One region of the Marinomonas sp. THO17 genome, then DNA from elsewhere that is predicted to be linked to it. Evidence: riboswitches for the same ligand, from Rfam matches in the RefSeq annotation. Region 1 holds a riboswitch; the other holds the start of a gene.
The links. Region 1 has a riboswitch for FMN ahead of ABXS85_RS11250 (DMT family transporter). Riboswitches for the same ligand answer to the same signal wherever they lie in the genome.

Region 1 (9,381 bases):
TAATCAGATTATGCCAAGTCCAATACCCACTATTAAACCTCGCCCTCATCATGCTGATATTATTGCTCGCTTGCCAAGTGAGTGGGCAAGTTGGCCTCGAGACAAGAGCTCTGTTAATGGCAACGTGTTACAAGCGGAAGCAACACCATCTCATTATAGACAGCGAAAATTACGTTGGCCGAAGCGCCCTGTGGTGTTTATTTCGGATCCTCATGCGGACGCTATGGCGTTTGAAGCTTCTCTGATTGCAGCGGGCGTGGCAGAGCGTAAGACGCATTCAGATTTAGGGCATTTGTCATTAACGAAAAAAGGCAAACGTACAGAGATCATTATTGGTGGAGATTGTTTGGATAAGGGCCCCAGTAATCTGGACTTATTGCGCAGTGTAAAGCAGCTGTATCGTTTGAAAGCGCGGGTCACCCTATTGGCCGGAAATCATGATTTGCGTTTATTAATGGGCTTGCTGGCTTTAGCACGTAAAAAAGACGTTGGTAACCAACATTTGTTTGTGCGTATGGGAAAGAAAGTGGTGCCTTTGTTTCGCGAAGTGTTTGATCAGTACTTGGTGAACAGCAAGTGGGAAAAGAACATTCCAGATGAAGAAACCTGTCGCAAGCGATTGTTCCCGGGCGAGGATTGGTTTAAAGCCTTTCCTTTTCACGCGGCGGGCTTTTTGACAATGGAAGGTATTGAGCGAGAAGTGCGAAAAATGGCATCAAAAAATGACAGTTTTGAAAAGCATTGCCACGCCTCCGGTTTAAGCTTGCGCCAAGTGTACGCTGCTTCTTTGAAGTGTCAGCAGTTGTTTTTGCATAAAAAAGGCGAGTTCAACTGGTTTTTTCGTAAGATGGAACTGGTCGCTAAGCGCGGTTCGTTTTTATTCTTACATGCTGGGCTAGACGATACCATGGGACAAATGTTGTTGAAAAGCGGGCCGAAATACGCCAATAAAGCGTTTCATCGTAACTTAAAGCGTCAAGACTTATTCGGTTTTTATTACAGTTCCATTGCCAATACCTTCCGTACCAAGTATCGCGATGCGGATTTGCCTTTAACTTATCGAGGAGTAAAAGCCGTGCATAAGTCAGGGGTTCATGTGATTGTACAGGGCCATGTTAATCGACAGGAGGGACAACGCATTACCATAAAGAAAGGTTTGGTTCATGTTGAAGCGGATATTACTTTGGATTCTCATTCCCGCAAAGTGGAAGGCTTAAGCGATTATGGTATAGGCGCCACCTTGATCAATAAGGAAACTGGCATTGTGGGATTAAGTTGTGATTACCCAACCGCTAAGGTAATGACTGCGAAGGAACTGCAGAGCATATATGAAGAAGGTCAGGCAGAAGGGTAACAAATGAAGTCAAAAACTGAGTTTAAATACGAAGCATTATTAGAAGCAGATGATGTTCAAGATGTTTTGAAAGCCCTTTCAAAAGGCCTACATAAAGGTAAATTGAGTTTCAGTGATGAAAAAGAAGTGACTTTGAATATTGAGCCAAAAGGTTTGTTACGTTTAAAAGTGACGGCATCAGATGATGAAGATAGCCAGCAATTTGAAGTAAAAGTGCGTTGGGAAAAACATCCTAAAAAATTGAATAAAGTACCTCCTAATATAGCTTGATAGCTAACTCTTTGTTCTATTTAAGTTTAATAAAATAAAACCTCGTCTCATTATTTTTTCTATATATTTTAAATGGTTACGACCATTGACTTTGTCCTTGTTAGTTTGCATATTGTTCATATTGTTCAGTTAAATGAACTGAAGGTGGATTAGATATTCAATCTTTAGCTGTGATTGTGTCGGTACAATTCCTAAAAAAAAATAAAAAGGAAGATGCTATGAACACTTGGAAGCGAGGTCTTATAATTTTATTCATACTTTGCCCTGTTTTTCCGTTATCAGCTTCAGCGACGGTGAATGCGGTTAATTCCTGCTTAGCGTTGACAGAATTTCTTGATGAAAAAATTTCGTTAGAAATAGAAGCCTATTCTCAGCAACAAATTGATGATATGCGCGAAGGTTTGAACCTGTATGCAAATTATCTAAAGTTTAATGTGATTAGAGAAAAGTTGCTGGAAATGTATGCGGGCAATAAAGACCAAGCACAGCTAATGTGGAATCTCTTTTTTCGCCAGAAAAATACTTTCATTAAACACTTAAGTCAGCATTACAGTGTGACCAAAATTCCAAGTGACTACTCTGTTGCGTTAAAAAGATGTTTGGAGAAAGCCATGCCGGAACCATCTCAAGTCGCACAGCCTATCGCGAAAACCTTGCAGCTTATGCAAGGCTAGTTTCTATTAGTATAGATACCATATTAAACTGGCTCAACAGGATGCATGGGGGTGCGGCGAGACTTACGTAAACGACGCACAGAGTCAAAAATCAAGGCACCTAATGCAGACCAAATTAAGATAAAGGTGATGAATTTTTCGGTACTAAGGGGCTCGTCATAAACAAATACTGCGAGTAAAAACATGCCTGTTGGCCCGATATACTGCATGAAGCCTAAGGTGGTCATGTTAACGCGATTAGCGGCAGCGGCAAAACACATTAAAGGCACCATAGTAACGGGTCCTGAGGCGAATAACAGCCAATTTGTCGTGGCGTCGTTGGCGAAAAAGTTGGCCGTTGGCGAAGGGCTTTGCATCAAATACAATGCAGCAATGGGGAGCATCAGCCCAGTTTCCACTGCCATGCCCGTAAAACTGTCAACAGCAATTTTCTTGCGTACCAAACCATAAATGCCAAAAGTGATCGCAAGCACTAAGGCAACCCAAGGCAATGAACCAAATTGCACCACTTCAAATACCACAGCACAAAAGCATAATGCGACGCCAAGGCGACGGATAGGGTCGAGTTTTTCTTTGAAGAAAATAACACCGAGCATGATGCTGATAAGAGGATTAATGTAATAACCTAGGCTGGCACTCAACATCTGATTATTCTGTACGGCCCAGATAAAGGTGCCCCAGTTTACCCCGATCAACAGAGTTGAAATGAGTAGACCCAGCATGGCGCGTTTGGAAGTAACAACGGCTTTTAATGCGCTACCATATTTGAGAATAATGATGAGAGAGCAAACGAGTACGCAGGACCAAATAACTCGATGAGCCAATACTTCTTGTGCGGGAACAAAGGACATCTCCTTAAAGTAAATAGGAGCAATAGCCCATAAAAAAAATGCCGTGAAAGCAAGTAGAAGTCCATTTTTTGATGAGGCAGGCATATTGTTCTTCCCATTCCTATTAGCGAGCAGGTGAGTGTAGCGGAATATAAAAGACTTCCCTAGTCTTGTTCTTAGTATTTCTTGGAAATTTAACAAAATAGCGCCATGCATAGATAAGCAATAGAAAAGCCATATTGCCTATCTAGAGGGATAAGGTTAGAGTTGGTATAGAAATTTCATAAACATCGAACTTCGGGGCGGGGCGAAATTCCCCACCGGCGGTGACTTTAAAAGTGTGTCTTTTAAACAGCCCGCGAGCGCTTAAAGCAATAAGCTTTAAGGTCAGCAGATCTGGTGTGATTCCAGAGCCGACGGTGATAGTCCGGATGATAGAAGATCGACCAAGGCCAATGTGTTTCTGTATTTCAGAAGCAGATTGGCTGTTGCGTGTTTTTCGCGCCGCTTGGTGTATTCGTTTTCATCACCCCTGTGCATCTTATTTTTTGGAGAAAGCAAAGATGGCAGGAACATTTTTTATCATGATAGCGTGCTTTACTTGGGCACTGGATACTTTAATTCGTTACCCATTGTTAGGCGCTGGCTATTCCACATTACAAATCGTTCTGATCGAACACCTTACCTTGATTCTGTTTGTCGCCCCTATGTTGTGGCGTTATCGTCATGTTTATCGTCATTTGTCTAGAATAAGTTTGTGTTGCTTGTTTTTCATTGGCGGTATAGGTTCGGCGGTCGGTACTTTGGCCTTTACAGAAGCCTTCCAATACTTGAACCCGACTGTGGTGATTTTATTGCAAAAATTACAGCCTATCGTGGCTATCTTGCTGGCCTATTGGTTCTTAAAAGAACAAATTGAAGGGGGATTTGTACGTTGGGCTGGCGTCATTCTGTTGGGCAGTTTTGTCATGATGTGGCCGGATCTTCGTCAGTTAGGTGACGCTCAGTGGCATTATTCAAATGATCAAATGAGTATTTTAAAAGGTTATGGTTTTACCTTGGTGGCGGTTTGCGCATGGGGCGCGGCAACGGTATGTGGAAAATACTTGTCAAAGCAAAATGTACCAGCAAATGCCATTATGTCAGGGCGCTTTGTCGCCGGTTTGATGGTGTTAGCACCATTGGCCTTTATGCAGGCCGATAGTTTAGTGGCGATGCAAATCACTGATATAGGGCTAGTCATTGTAATGGCCTTATTAAGTGGTTTTATCGGCATGTGGTTTTACTATCAAGGCTTGAAAACCGTACCTGCCCAGATGGCAACCTTGGCAGAATTGTCCTTCCCGGTGTTTGCTGCTGTGATTAACTGGTACTTCTTAGAAATGGGATTAACTTTTTATCAGATTATTGGTGGGCTAATGTTGATCTTAGGGAACATTGGTTTACGTATCAAAGAGCTGCGTAAAGCAGAATTGAATACCTGGTCGCAGAGCGCTTGATAATATTGGCCAAAGCTTAGCCTGTTCGCTAAGCTTTGGTCGATACTGTTCTTTGTTCTAACCTCCCCTTTCCTTATTATCTGTAAGAATAATCTGTGCTTGTTTATCTTTTTAATCACACCTTGTAATAGAATAGCGCCAGCAATTTGAACAAAGAGTCAGGATTATTGTTGACTTGCAAAGGATTATTCATGCCTCTCACTCAAACACCAGACACTGTATCTCAAACTCAATGGCTCGAAGTGATTTTACTCTGGCTGGCGGGTGTTTCTGCGGCCATGCAATTTGCCAAGTTTTCCGTATCGTTTGATGCTTTGTTGGCCTACTACCAACAAAGCGCGACCTTAACTGGGATGTCCTTATCGATTGTCGGTATTGCAGGGTTAATATTTGGTGTGTCTGCAGGCATGATTGCCAGTCGTTTTGGCTATTTACGAGTGCTAATTGGAGCCTTGTTACTGGGCGGTGCCTTGTCTATGGTGCAATCCATTTTACCGCCATTTAACTTGCTGATGGTGACACGTTTGTTAGAAGGTTTCTCTCAATTAGGTGTAGTGGTAGCAGCACCTACTCTTATTGCCAAATTCAGTGCGCCACAACATAGATCCTTGACTATGGGGATTTGGGGCACTTTTTTTGGCGTTGCTTTTGCGGTATGTGGTGGTTTGGGTAAAAGTATTTTAGAAATTCATGGATTAAGTGCTTTGCTATTGAGTCATGGCATCTTGATCAGTGGCATAGGCATTATTTTGTTCTTCATATTGAGAAACAATCCGCTGCTGATTTTATTGCCTGTGGTGGGTGATCAAGGCAGCATACTTGCTCAGATGATACGCATTTATAAAAATCCTCGGGCTCTACTGCCAAGTTTGGTGTTTTTGTTTTATACCTGTACCTTGGTATCGATTCTTACTTATGTTCCGGGGTTAATCAATGACAAGGCATTGCATAAGAGTATGTTGATAATACTGCCATTGTTAAGTACCAGTGGGACATTTCTTGCGGGTGCCATTGCACAATATGTGATGCGGCCGCAGCGTGTGGCTTTGTTGGCGTATTTTGGCGTGGCGCTGGCGGCAATGAGTTTAGTGTTTGTTTCTCATTCCCCTTGGTTGCTTTCCTTCGTGTTGGGAGGCTTAGTACTGTGTCTTGGTATGATTCCAGGTGCTTCCTTGGCGATGATTCCCTACCTTGCACGCAACCCTAAAGAACAAGCTGAGGGTTATGGCTTGTTGGCGCAATTCGGTAATTTGGGAGCGACCATTGGACCACCCAGCTACGCGGCGCTGATGACTCTGTTTGGTTTGTTTGGCATTGTTGGTTTAGTGCTATTGATATGTTTCTTCGGTGTCTTGTTTAGCCTGCTTGCCGCACGTCTCAAGGCAATTACGTAATTTTCTTCTATGCTGCAGCACGCAGTAAGTTTGTCTATCTTATTGCTATTCTTGCTGTTTATCCCTTTCTTATCATGCATTTTCTATTATGCTGTAAGAAACGGGCTTTATGATCAGTCTAATAGCAAACAACCCATTATATAAATGCGCCAATCTGTGTTATGAGGTATTGAATGAAGAAGATAGGACTGTTGTTACTGATTGCACTACTGGCGACGGGCTTTTTTTATTTTGATCTGCACCAGCTGTTGACATTAACCGGCTTGAAAGACGGCTTAGTGCAATTTGAAGCTTGGCGAAATGATAGCCCAATTTTGGTCGGTGGTGGCTTTTTGCTGCTGTATGTCTTGGTCACTGCCTTATCATTGCCCGGAGCGGCAATTATGACCCTAGCGGCTGGGGCCTTGTTCGGTTTAGGATGGGGTTTATTGATCGTTTCTTTTGCCAGTTCCATTGGTGCCACCTTGGCTTTCTTGGTATCGCGTTACTTATTGCAGGCGACGGTGCAATCTAAATTCGGTGACCGTCTTGCAGCCATTAACCAAGGTATCGAAAAGGAAGGAGCCTTTTATCTTTTTACCTTGCGCCTAGTGCCGGTTTTCCCTTTTTTCTTGATTAATTTGTTGATGGGGTTAACTCGAATTCGCGCTTTCACTTTTTACTGGGTCAGTCAGCTTGGCATGTTGGCTGGGACTTTCGTGTACGTCAATGCAGGGACTCAGCTTGGTCAAATTGATAGTTTATCAGGTATCTTGTCGCCCTCTTTGTTGTTGTCTTTCGTTTTGTTAGGCGTATTTCCTTTAGCATCGAAGAAAATTCTCGATTGGCTGAAAGCACGTCGAGTATATCAAGGTTATACTAAACCTAAGCAATTTGATCGCAACATGATTGTTATAGGCGCAGGTGCTGGTGGCTTGGTAAGTGCTTACATCGCGGCAACGGTTAAGGCCAAAGTGACCTTGATTGAAGCACATAAAATGGGTGGCGATTGCTTGAATTATGGCTGTGTGCCTAGTAAGGCGTTGATTAAGAGTGCCAAAGTGGCCAATCAAATGCGTCATGCGGAACAATACGGATTACAAAGCAGCGAACCTAGTTTCTCTTTCAAGCAGGTGATGCAGCGAGTACAGAAGGTGATTCGTCAGGTGGAGCCGCACGATAGTGTGGAGCGTTACACTGGGTTGGGCGTGGATGTGGTTCAAGGATACGCCAAGATCATCGATCCTTGGACGGTGGAAATTGATTTGCATGAAGGTGGCACAAAACGCATGACCGCGCGCAGTATTGTCTTGGCGACGGGAGCACGGCCCTTTGTACCGGATTTACCTGGCTTAGACGAGGTGGGGTATTTAACTTCAGACACCTTATGGCAAGCGTTTGTGGAACGGGATGAGCCACCTAAACGCTTAGTGATTCTCGGTGGTGGGCCAATTGGTTGTGAATTGGCGCAGAGTTTCGCTCGATTGGGTTCCAGTGTCACGCAGATTGAGCGCTCTGCTCGTCTTATGGCCAGAGAAGATAAGGATGTGTCTGAGTTAGCAGAAGCGACTTTAAGAGCAAACGGTGTGGATGTCTTAACTCAGCACAATGCAGTGCGTTTTGAACAAGAAGGTGATACTAAGCGCATCATAGTTGAACACAATGGTGAGCAAAGGGCATTAGAGTTTGACGATGTCATTTGTGCGGTGGGTCGTCAGGCCCGATTGGAAGGTTACGGTTTAGAAGAACTGGGTATTGAAACCAAGGGCACCATAGTGACAAATGACTATCTGGAAACCTTATTCCCTAATATCTATGCCGCTGGTGACGTGGCTGGGCCTTATCAATTTACGCATGTCGCGGCTCATCAAGCATGGTATGCCGCGGTGAACGCCTTATTTGGCTCTCTGAAGCGCTTCAAGGTCGATTATCGAGTTATTCCTTGGACTACCTTTATCGATCCTGAAGTGGCTCGCGTTGGTTTGAGTGAGCAAGAGGCGCAAGACAAAGGTGTGGCCTATGAAGTAGTGCGTTATGGAATTGATGATTTGGATCGTGCTATTGCGGACAGTGCTGGCCAAGGTTTTGTCAAAGTATTAACCGTGCCCGGCAAAGACAAAATTTTGGGGGTGACCATAGTAGGGGAACACGCGGGTGACTTGTTAGCAGAATTTGTTTTAGCCATGAAACATGGCTTAGGTCTGAACAAAATATTAGGTACCATACATACTTATCCTACTTGGGCCGAGGCGAACAAATATGCAGCGGGGGAATGGAAACGCGCCCATGCACCGGAGAAAGTGTTGAATTGGCTGGAAAAATACCATACTTGGCGTCGAGGTTAAGCAATGAAACATTGGTTAATGAGTTTGGTATTGATATTGGCGGTGTTAGGGCAAACCACAGCCGCTAAGGAAGGTTTTGATCATACCGCTTGGGACGCTTTACTAAAGCAACATGTCCGTGTGCTGCAAGATGGCAAAATCACACAAGTGGATTATCAAGGCTTTACGGAACAAAGATCAGCGCTGAAAGCCTATTTAGCAGCCCTATCTGCTGTTGATAAAGTCGAATTTGATGCCTTCTCAAAAGATGAGCAATTGGCTTTCTTAATCAATGCTTACAATGCATGGACGGTTGAGCTAATTCTTACAGAGTGGCCCGAGCTGGACTCTATTAAAGATTTGGGCAGCTTGTTCCGCTCGCCTTGGTCGAAAGACATAGCCTCATTATTTGGTAAGCAGGTTACTTTAGATAATATTGAACATGACATGATTCGTGGCTCTGATCGGTATCAAGAGCCACGCATTCATTTCGCCGTCAATTGTGCCAGTATAGGTTGCCCTGCTTTGCGTGCTGAAGCTTACCAAGGTGAGTTATTGGATTGGCAGTTAGAGCAGCAAACACGATTGTTTTTGGCGGATAAAACGCGTAACCGTTTGGTAGAAGATGAGCTGCAATTATCCTCTATCTTTAAATGGTATAAGCAGGACTTTGCTAAAGGCTGGCTGGGCTATGACTCATTAGAGAAATTCCTATTAGCCTACAAAGACGCTTTATCTCTCACCCCACAAGCTGTGCAAGCCTTACAAGATGGTGAAATGGACATCACCTATCTGGATTACGATTGGGGCTTGAATCGAACCCCCTAAGGTTAATAGCAATCATCTGTCGAGTAGCCAGGTAACCAAAAAGGGGTGCCAAGCCACGATCAGTAGCACCAGGAGCTGTAAACTGACAAAAGGAATGGCTCCTTTGTAAATTTCTCTCATACGCAAAGAGGGCGCTGCACTTTGGGTATAAAATAGTGCCATGCCAACTGGGGGGGTGAGGAAGGAGGTTTGCAGACAAAGCGCCATCAGTATCGCAACCCAAACTGGG
Region 2 (9,381 bases), 1.2 Mb from region 1:
ATAAGCAGAAGAATACACCCGAATCCTATGAGTAGGCGTTTACGAATTGAAATTTGCGTTAAGAACGACATAAAGATCCTTTAACTAAATGATTTTTCTATATTTATCATTAATGTAACTTCAATGTTTCATTCTTAACAATCGTTAATTTTTAACAATCAGATAGATAGATTAAATTGCCATTTTAAATGCCTTTATGATTTTACAATGAGAGTCCATTTTGCTTTTTGATCTGTTGTGTATTGTGTTTCATCAATTTTAATAATATCAATTAAAACAATTATTTATGATAAAAATGGGTTTAATAGAGGCGTTATATTAGGTTAAATTAACCTTGAGGAGCAAATGAAATAGTGGCGATTCATGTTTTCCTTCAGAAAGAGAGTGTAACGACCTGAATATTTTTTAATTTCTATGATGAGTGAAGAAAATGAGCTTAGATAAGGCCCCAGACCATGTTAAATTGGCGGTGGATTTAATTGAGTTATTAGAAACCAATGAAATAGCCCCTGATGTGGCTGTTGAAGCATTACGTTTGGTCTTAAAAGACTTTGAAAATAAACTGAGTACAAAAGAATAGCTTGTACTAATGAGCCTTGTTGGCAAGAAGGATATATGGCAATTATTGCAATGACTCTAGTGGCAGCGGTGGCCTTGTTGCACTTTTACATTCTGTATTTGGAGATGTTTTGCTGGACGACTCCCAAAGGACGAAAAGCATTTGGTCTGACGGAAGAGTTCGCAGAGTCCAGTAAGGTGTTAGCAGCGAATCAAGGTTTATACAACGGTTTTTTAGGGGCGGGTTTATTATGGGGCTTGTGGCTTGGTGAAGCTGGTCAGTCCGTGGTGGTCTTCTTTTTGATTTGTGTATTGGTGGCTGGCCTTTATGGCGGGATGACAGCCAATAAGAAGATTATCTTTATTCAGGCAGCGCCAAGTGCCATCAGCTTACTGGCGGTGACTTTACTGTAAATGTAAGCGTCCCATCTAATAGATGGGACGCTAGTGTCTTCGCTTTTACGTCAATTTTTACATCAGCGCTTTGGCGCTTTCAGTGAGGCGAATGGCTTGGTCGCAAGCATTTGCCAACTCTGTGCCTTTTTTAACAAAGTGGCGGCTAAAGTAATTCTTGTGCTCTTCATGTTCATGGAAGTTATGGGGCGTTAACACAGCCGTTAGCACAGGCACTTCTGTTTCTAACTGGACTTGCATCAACGCGCTGCATACCGTTTGCGCGACAAAATCGTGACGATAAATACCACCATCGACCACTAGAGCGGTACCGGCAATCGCTGAGTATTGACCACTTTTAGCCAATAACTTGGCTTGCAGTGGAATCTCATAGGCGCCGGGCACTGGAATAAGATCGATGAGGTCTTTGTTATAACCACGTGCCACTAACTCTTCACAGAAAGCATTGGCACAGTTCATCACAATGTCTTCGTGCCATGCAGCATGAAGAATCGCAATGCGTTTATTAGCTGGATTGAAATCAATTTGATTCGTTGAGCTCTGATTCATTTTTGTATCCTAATATAAGCGAAATGTGAATCAGGGCGAACGGGCAGGCAAAAACACCGTATAATTACGGAATACCAAAATAGGGTTTCACCAAGCGGCGATACCTGTTGCGGTTTTGTCTGACACGCTCTCTATCATCCGGACTATCACCGTCGGCTCTGGAGTTACACCAGATCTGCTGTCCCTAATCAATAGATTAGGCGCTCGCGGGCTTAGACTGAGTCTTTACCGCCGGTGGGGAATTTCACCCCGCCCCGAGAACGAAATCGGAATAACTCCGATCTGTAAAATATACGTGTAGAAAGAAAGACTTGTCAAAGTCTATTTGAAAAATTAATAGACTTTTCAGAGGTTTGTCATCTAATGACACATTTATGTTGGATTGGTAACAAAAGTTAACTGTTTGAATCATTAGTGTCACTTCAAATAGAGTGGAAATGTCTTATATTAAGCAGCAGCGTTTACAAAAGAATGGAGTCTTTGTTATGTCACTTTCTCAACTTCCTTTGGCAAAAAGTGCATTCATATTGGCTTGTCTCTTCCTTACTGCCTGTAGCAATATTGACCTACAAACTCAAGCTGACGATGTTTCCATTGAAATCGAAAATCAAACCAATCTGGTGATTTATCGTTGCGAGCAGGATGAGTTACTTGCTTATTTTCATGGCAATCGAGCCGAACTAAAATGGCAAGCAAAAAGTTATTATTTAACTCAAGTCGTTAGCACTTCTGGTGTTAGGTACTTTGGTGAATCTTTATCTTTTTGGGCGCATAACCAAGATGCGGAGTTAGAACTGGACACAGGTGACAAAGTCAATTGCCGTCTTGTAAAAGTAGAATCTTAGTTTTGCCTGAGAATCCTTCACTTTAATCGTCCGTGTTTTCATCCCGTCAATACTTTAATCCGTGTACAATAGCTGCCGATGACGCCATTTTGGCAAAATATTGGGTATCAGAGATTAGATGAGTAAATTATTTGTGATGGGCATGGGGCCTGGTGACTTAGGTTTGGTCACTCCCAACGCTACACGAGCTTTGGCAGCTTGTTCTGATTGGGTGGCTTATGGCTATTACTTGAAATTACTGGGTGAATTGAGTGAAGGAAAAGCTTTTCATGATTTGCCCCTTGGTGAAGAAATTGGGCGTGCTAGATTGGCCTTAACATTAGCCGCTGAAGGAAAAAACACTGCACTGATTTCTAGTGGTGACATAGGCATCTATGCCATGGCGACCTTAGTTTTTGAATTGCTGGATCAGCAATTGCAGGGTAAAGAGTCGCATCCAGAGTGGCTGGATGTTGAGATTGAGGTGATCCCAGGAATTTCGGCCATGCAAGCTGGTGCGAGCCGTGTTGGTGCTATGCTGGGTCACGACTTCTGTACTATTTCCTTATCTGATCTATTAACGCCTTGGGAAACCATAGACAAACGTTTGCATGCCTGCGGTGCAGGGGATTTCGTGGTGTCCTTTTATAATCCAGTATCGAAAAAGCGAGATTGGCAGTTGAACCACGCGCGTGATGTGTTGTTGCAGTATCGTCCTGCGAGCACACCTGTGATGATAGGTCGCCAATTAACTCGTCCTGAAGAAGACATTCGTTTTATCACCCTAGGCGAGTTGGATGCTAAAGAGGTAGACATGTTTACCATGGTGAGTGTGGGTAACTCGGATACCAAACACATAGTAAATGGCGATAAAGAGTGGATTTACACGCCACGGGGTTACTCTAAAAAGCTTTAAAAAGAGACATAAAATGACGGTGTATTTTATTGGTGCAGGTCCTGGTGACCCAGATTTAATGACAGTGAAAGCGGTAAAGACCATCGTCTCATGTCAGGTAATTTTGTATGCAGGTTCACTTATCCCGACACAAGTGATTGATAGCGTTAGGGGAACCGCAGAAGCCATTTATGACACGGCAGAAATGCATCTTGATGAGACGACAGCTGTCATAGAAAAAGCCGTTAAAGAAGGCAAAAATGTGGCGCGATTACAATCAGGTGATCCGGCTTTATACGGTGCTATTGGTGAGCAGATTCGACGATTGCAAGCCTTGGGTATTGACTATGAAGTGATTCCGGGCGTCAGTGCGGTTGCGGCTTCTGCCGCCTTATTGAAAAAAGAACTTACCTTATCCGGTGTATCGCAAACTGTAATTATGACGCGATATGAGGGCAAAACGCCTTTTCCTGAACGAGAGCGACTACCAGCATTGGCGCAAAGTGGTGCTACCTTAGCCATTCATCTTGGTATTACGCGCATACATAAAATTGTTGAAGAGCTGATTCCACATTATGGTGAAGATTGTCCCGTTGCTGTGTGCTACCGCACCAGCTGGCCAGATCAGGATTTCGTGACTGGCACTTTAGCCAACATAGTGGCAAAAGTAAGAGCAAAGAAATTTACCCGTACCAGTTTGATTTTAGTAGGTAAGGTGCTAGACACAGAAGACTTTGCCGACTCCTATTTATACGATAAATCTCAGGCGCACATTTTTCGCAAGATTCATCAGACTGAGAAAAACAAAGGATAATTCATGCAACTGAACAAAATCCCTACCACCATTGTCACTGGCTTCTTGGGCAGTGGTAAAACCACCCTTTTGTCGAATGTCTTGAAACAAGCGGCTGGTAAGCGTATTGCTGTTATTGTGAATGAATTTGGTGAGTTGGACATTGACTCAGATTTACTGCGTGCTTGTCCGCTCGATTGTGACGATGAACAAAGCGCTGGCCAGCGCAGCGAAGAAGGCTTTTACGAGCTGGCTAACGGTTGTATCTGCTGCACCGTGGAAGAAGAGTTTCTGCCCGTGATGGAGCAGTTGGTCGCACGTCGTGATGATATTGACCACATTCTTATCGAGACCAGTGGTTTGGCCTTGCCTAAACCTCTGGTACAAGCCTTTAACTGGCCGGGAATCAAAGAGCATTGCACTGTGGATGCGGTTATTACGGTAGTGGATGGTCCTGCGGTAGCGGCAGGGCGCTTTGCCCACAATGAAGAAAAGGTACAAGCACAGCGTCTGGCGGATGACAGTTTAGACCACGACCCAAGTTTGCAAGAACTATTGGACGATCAACTCAGTGCTGCCGATTTAGTTGTAGTGAGTAAAAATGACTTACTGAACGATGTTGAGCGCGTCAAAGTGCAAGAAGTGATTGCTAAAGAAGTGCCTCACACAGTGAAAACCGTTTACATTGAAAATGGCGAAGCTGCAATGGATAAATTGTTGGGCATTGATGCGGCTTCAGAAGAGCGTATTGAGGCGGTGCATAACCATCATGATCATCATCATGCCCACGGTGAGCATCACGACCATGCTCATGACCATTTTGATTCTTTTGTGGTTAAGTTAGGGGAAGTATCTTCTGACTTATTACAAGAAGCGCTTGAACAATTGCTAGAGGGGCATAATATCTTCCGCGTGAAAGGCTTTGCGGCGGTGCATGGTAAGCCGATGCGTCAGGTTTTTCAGGCGGTAGGCCGACGTCTGGATCGTTATTTTGATCGTTTATGGCAGGCAGAAGAAATACGTCAGACCCAGTTAGTTTTCATTGGTAAGGGCATTGATAAGGCCGCCATTGAAGGGGCGTTGCACAACGCTTTGAGTGCATAAAAGGTTCCATCAGTGCATTTATTAGCAGCCAAACCAGGTGGTTTTGTCGACGACGAAGGCATTGTTGATCTAGAGCAGAGTCCAGCTGATTTAGTCATTTTGGCAGCGGCTGATTCTGTGCTGGGAGCCCTTGGTGCGGCGTTAGATGATATCGCTGGCGAAGACTATTTACCCAGCGTACGTTTAGCCAACTGGATGCAATTGGTTAAACCAGCGGCTTATGATTTATACGAACATAAGGTATTAGAAAGTGCCAAAGTGGTGGTGGTCTCCCTGTTGGGTGGCGAACACTATTGGCCTTATGGTTTTCAGCAGTTGCAAGCTTGGTGTCGGGCAAAAACCGGTCGCACTTTGATATTGGTGCCAGGAGACGACGCCGAAGATCCCAACTTGCTTGATGCTTCTAACGTGGATCGTGATGACTGTCGGCGTGTGTGGCGTTATTTACGGGAAAGTGGCTCGAGTAATGCGATTGAATGTTTGCGTTTTATCAGTGCGCGCTTTTTTCAGCAAGATATCGCTTGGCGAGACCCCATTCCGCTACCGAATACCTTGATTTACCATGCTGGCGATGTTGCCAGTTTTACTCAATGGCAAACCCATCACGTGGCGAAAAGGCAGGATCAGCCCGTTGTCTTATTGGTGTTTTACCGTTCCTTATTACAAAGCGGTAATACCCAAATGTTTGATGATTTATTGACCTTGTTAAGTGAGCAAGGTTTGTCACCCTTGGCTGTGGCGGTCAGTTCCTTAAAAGACCAAGCTTGTGTGGCGCAATTAGATGACCTGATTGCCCGAAGTGATGCCAAAGTCATCTTAAACACCACAGGCTTTGCCGCAAATCGCGCCGCCAGCCCAGACTTGTCGTCTAACCCAAGTGAGTTTCCTTCGACTTTTGCCGCCTCGCTACCCGTGTTGCAAATGATTTTATCTGCCAGTACAGAAGAAGATTGGCAACAACAAACACAAGGCTTGCGCAGTCGAGATGTGGCCATGCAGATCGTCTTACCAGAAATGGACGGTCGTATCATCACCAGAGCCATTAGCTTTAAGACATTGAGTCATTATCATGAAGCGGCACAGATAGATTTGGTGCGTTATAAATTGCATCCTGAGCGTGCCAATTTTGTCGCGGAATTGGCGGCCAGATACACTCAACTTGCCAATAAGACGAACCCACAAAAGCGCATTGCGTTGGTATTGGCGAATTATCCAACTAAAGATGGGCGCATTGGTAATGGTGTTGGCTTAGATACGCCTGCTTCCACGGTTAACCTGCTCAAAGTCATGAAACAGCAGGATTATCCAATTGAGAATGTGCCTGAACAAGGCAATCAATTGATTGAAGCTTTATTGGGCGCTGTGACCAATAATCCCAATAGTTTGCATGAAAGGGGTTGTTGGCAAAGCATGGCGCTGGAGGATTACCTGCATTATTTCTATCAGTTACCCATAGCAAGTCAGCAAGCGGTTTGGGATCGCTGGGGGCCACCAGAAGAGGATCACAAGTGTCGCCTGCAAAACGGTCAGTACCGCATCATGTTGGCGGGTATTCGTCTTGGGGAAACTTTTGTGGGTATCCAGCCCGCACGAGGCTTTAATTTGGATTTAGCTGCCAACTATCACGACCCTGATTTGGTACCGCCACACAGTTATTTGGCCTTTTATTTTTGGCTGCGCCATGTTTATAAAGTGGATGCCTTGGTACATGTAGGCAAACACGGCAATGTTGAATGGTTACCCGGTAAAGGCACTGCTTTGTCTGATGCTTGCTGGCCAGACATCGCTCTTGGCCCAATGCCGCACTTTTATCCCTTTATTGTCAATGATCCGGGCGAAGGCGCGCAGGCTAAGCGGCGTACTCAAGCTGTTATCATCGATCACCTAATGCCACCAATGACACGAGCAGAAACCTATGGTGATATGGCGGAGCTGGAAAATCTGGTGGACGAATATTATCAAGCCATGGGGATGGATGTTCGCCGAGAAAACTGGTTGCGTGAGCAGATTCTTAAAAAAGTCGTGCAAAGTCATTTGCTTGAAGAGCTAACTGGGATTGATGCAAACGACGATGAATCCGTGTTGGAAGGGCTAGACGCCTATTTATGTGAAATTAAAGAAGCACAAATTCGTCATGGCTTGCATCGTTTAGGGGAATTGCCTGAAGCTTCCAAATTGGCGGATACCTTGGTCGCTTTGTTACGCCTACCGCGAGGGAATGATGACAGCAGTCGTGGTTTATTGCATGCATTGGTGAGTGATTTAGACATTAATGTAGAGGATTTTGATCCTATGCAGACAAGTCGTAAAGTTTGGCAAGCGAGCAAGCCAGGGATATTAGCAGAAGTCAGTGAGAGCGACTGGCGAACCTATGCCGATACCAAAGAGCGTTTGGAGTTGCTGGCAGTTAAGCTGGTGGATAAATATTTGCTTCAAGATGTTGATCTAACAAACTTAGCGGCTCTATTACCTTTGACCTCTGCCTTATTAAGTCATGCTAAAACCAGCCTTTTATCGGCATTACACCTCAGTGCAGAACAAGAGCTACAAGCATTATTAATCGGTTTAGCGGGTGGATTTGTAGCACCGGGTCCGAGTGGTGCTCCGACTCGTGGTCGTTTGGATACCTTGCCAACAGGGCGCAACTTCTTTTCCGTGGACAACCGTGCCATACCATCGCCAGCGGCGTGGGCGATTGGCCAACAATCCGCTGATGCCTTGATTCAACGTCATCTTCAAGAACATGGGGATTATCCAAAAGAAATAGGTCTGTCTGTGTGGGGAACGGCCACCATGCGTACCGGAGGTGATGATATCGCTCAGGCCTTTGCATTAATGGGGGTTCGGCCTATTTGGGCGCCGGGGTCGAATCGAGTCACGGATTTCGAAGTGGTGCCTTGCATGCAATTAGGGCGGCCGCGAGTGGATGTGACGTTACGAGTCTCTGGCTTTTTTCGTGATGCTTTTGCCAATGTAATGAGACTGTATGATGCGGCAGTGCAAGCCATTGCAGAATTTGAGGAGCCGGGCACAGGTAATGTGATTCGTCAAAACATTCTGCAGCGAAAAGAAGCTTTATTATCACAAGGGCTTTCGAAAGAAGAAGCGAAACGGCAGGCGTCTTATCGTGTGTTTGGCAGCAAACCGGGTGCTTACGGAGCGGGTTTGCAAGGCCTGATTGACGAGCGTTGCTGGGATGAACGCAGTGACTTGGCAGAGGCTTATGTCAATTGGGGCGGATATGCTTATCATGGTGGTAAACAGGATGGGGTGGAAGCCAAAAAGGCCTTTGTCGATCGTTTATCCCGTTTGCAAGCCGTAGTACAAAATCAAGATAATCGCGAGCATGATATTTTAGACTCAGATGATTATTATCAATTCCAAGGTGGCATGACCAATGCGGTAACGCAATTTAGTGGTCAGACACCACAGGTGTATCATAACGATCATTCAAATCCGAGTTCGCCGAAAATTCGCACTTTAAAAGAAGAGCTAAACCGGGTGGTGCGCTCACGGGTGTTGAATCCAAAATGGATTCAAGCCATGCAAGAGCATGGTTACAAAGGGGCCTTTGAAATGACGGCCACTGTAGATTATTTATTTGCCTATGATGCAACCACAGATTTCATTGCCGATTATCAATATCAGCAAGTTACGGATGCGCTATTGTTAGATCCAGACAATCAAGCTTTTATGCGCGATAATAATATTCATGCCTTTGAAGAAATGGCGGAACGTTTATTGGAAGCCATTCAACGGGGAATGTGGCAAGACACAGAAGGCTATCAAGCCGCTATTCAGTCCTTATTGTTGGATATAGATCAACAGCAAGAACAAAAATGAGTGTCATCTTGGGCAGAAGAGGGCAGTCGAGATTAATGAAAAAGAGAGAAGTAATGAGCGATACCACTCCAATTAAAAAGCAAGGCATTATGATTTGTGGTCATGGTAGCCGAGATAAGGACGCTGAGCGTGAGTTTGGCTTAGTCGCCAAAGGATTGAAAGATCGTTATCCAGATCTACCGGTTGAATATGGCTTTTTGGAGTTTTCTGCACCCAATATTCACATGGGCTTAGACAGCCTGATTAAACAAGGTGTAGAAGAAATTTTTGCCGTGCCAGGCATGCTGTTTGCGGCGACGCATGCAAAAAACGATATCCCGTCCGTGTTGACTACTTACGAAGAAAAGCATCCGGGTTTGAAGGTCACTTATGGTCGTGAACTTGGCCTACAAGCAGACATG

Region 2: linked by a shared signal. The riboswitch ahead of ABXS85_RS16715 (6,7-dimethyl-8-ribityllumazine synthase) and the one ahead of ABXS85_RS11250 (DMT family transporter) in region 1 are both predicted to bind FMN.

The regions. Positions count from the first base shown of each region.
Region 1 is NZ_AP031575.1:2,350,431-2,359,811, reverse strand. It holds gene ABXS85_RS11270 (metallophosphoesterase) at 11-1,354, shown strand; gene ABXS85_RS11265 (amphi-Trp domain-containing protein) at 1,358-1,624, shown strand; gene ABXS85_RS11260 (hypothetical protein) at 1,843-2,298, shown strand; gene rarD (EamA family transporter RarD) at 2,322-3,233, opposite strand; FMN riboswitch at 3,418-3,575, shown strand; gene ABXS85_RS11250 (DMT family transporter) at 3,560-4,627, shown strand; gene ABXS85_RS11245 (MFS transporter) at 4,819-6,021, shown strand; gene ABXS85_RS11240 (FAD-dependent oxidoreductase) at 6,195-8,345, shown strand; gene ABXS85_RS11235 (DUF547 domain-containing protein) at 8,349-9,152, shown strand; gene ABXS85_RS11230 (TRAP transporter large permease subunit) at 9,165-9,381, opposite strand, start outside.
Region 2 is NZ_AP031575.1:3,541,584-3,550,964, forward strand. It holds gene ABXS85_RS16700 (methyl-accepting chemotaxis protein) at 1-71, opposite strand, end outside; gene rsmS (pleiotropic regulatory protein RsmS) at 431-580, shown strand; gene ABXS85_RS16710 (DUF1304 domain-containing protein) at 616-972, shown strand; gene ABXS85_RS16715 (6,7-dimethyl-8-ribityllumazine synthase) at 1,030-1,521, opposite strand; FMN riboswitch at 1,644-1,787, opposite strand; gene ABXS85_RS16720 (MliC family protein) at 2,007-2,366, shown strand; gene cobJ (precorrin-3B C(17)-methyltransferase) at 2,485-3,261, shown strand; gene cobM (precorrin-4 C(11)-methyltransferase) at 3,275-4,054, shown strand; gene cobW (cobalamin biosynthesis protein CobW) at 4,058-5,137, shown strand; gene cobN (cobaltochelatase subunit CobN) at 5,150-8,980, shown strand; gene ABXS85_RS16745 (sirohydrochlorin chelatase) at 9,034-9,381, shown strand, end outside.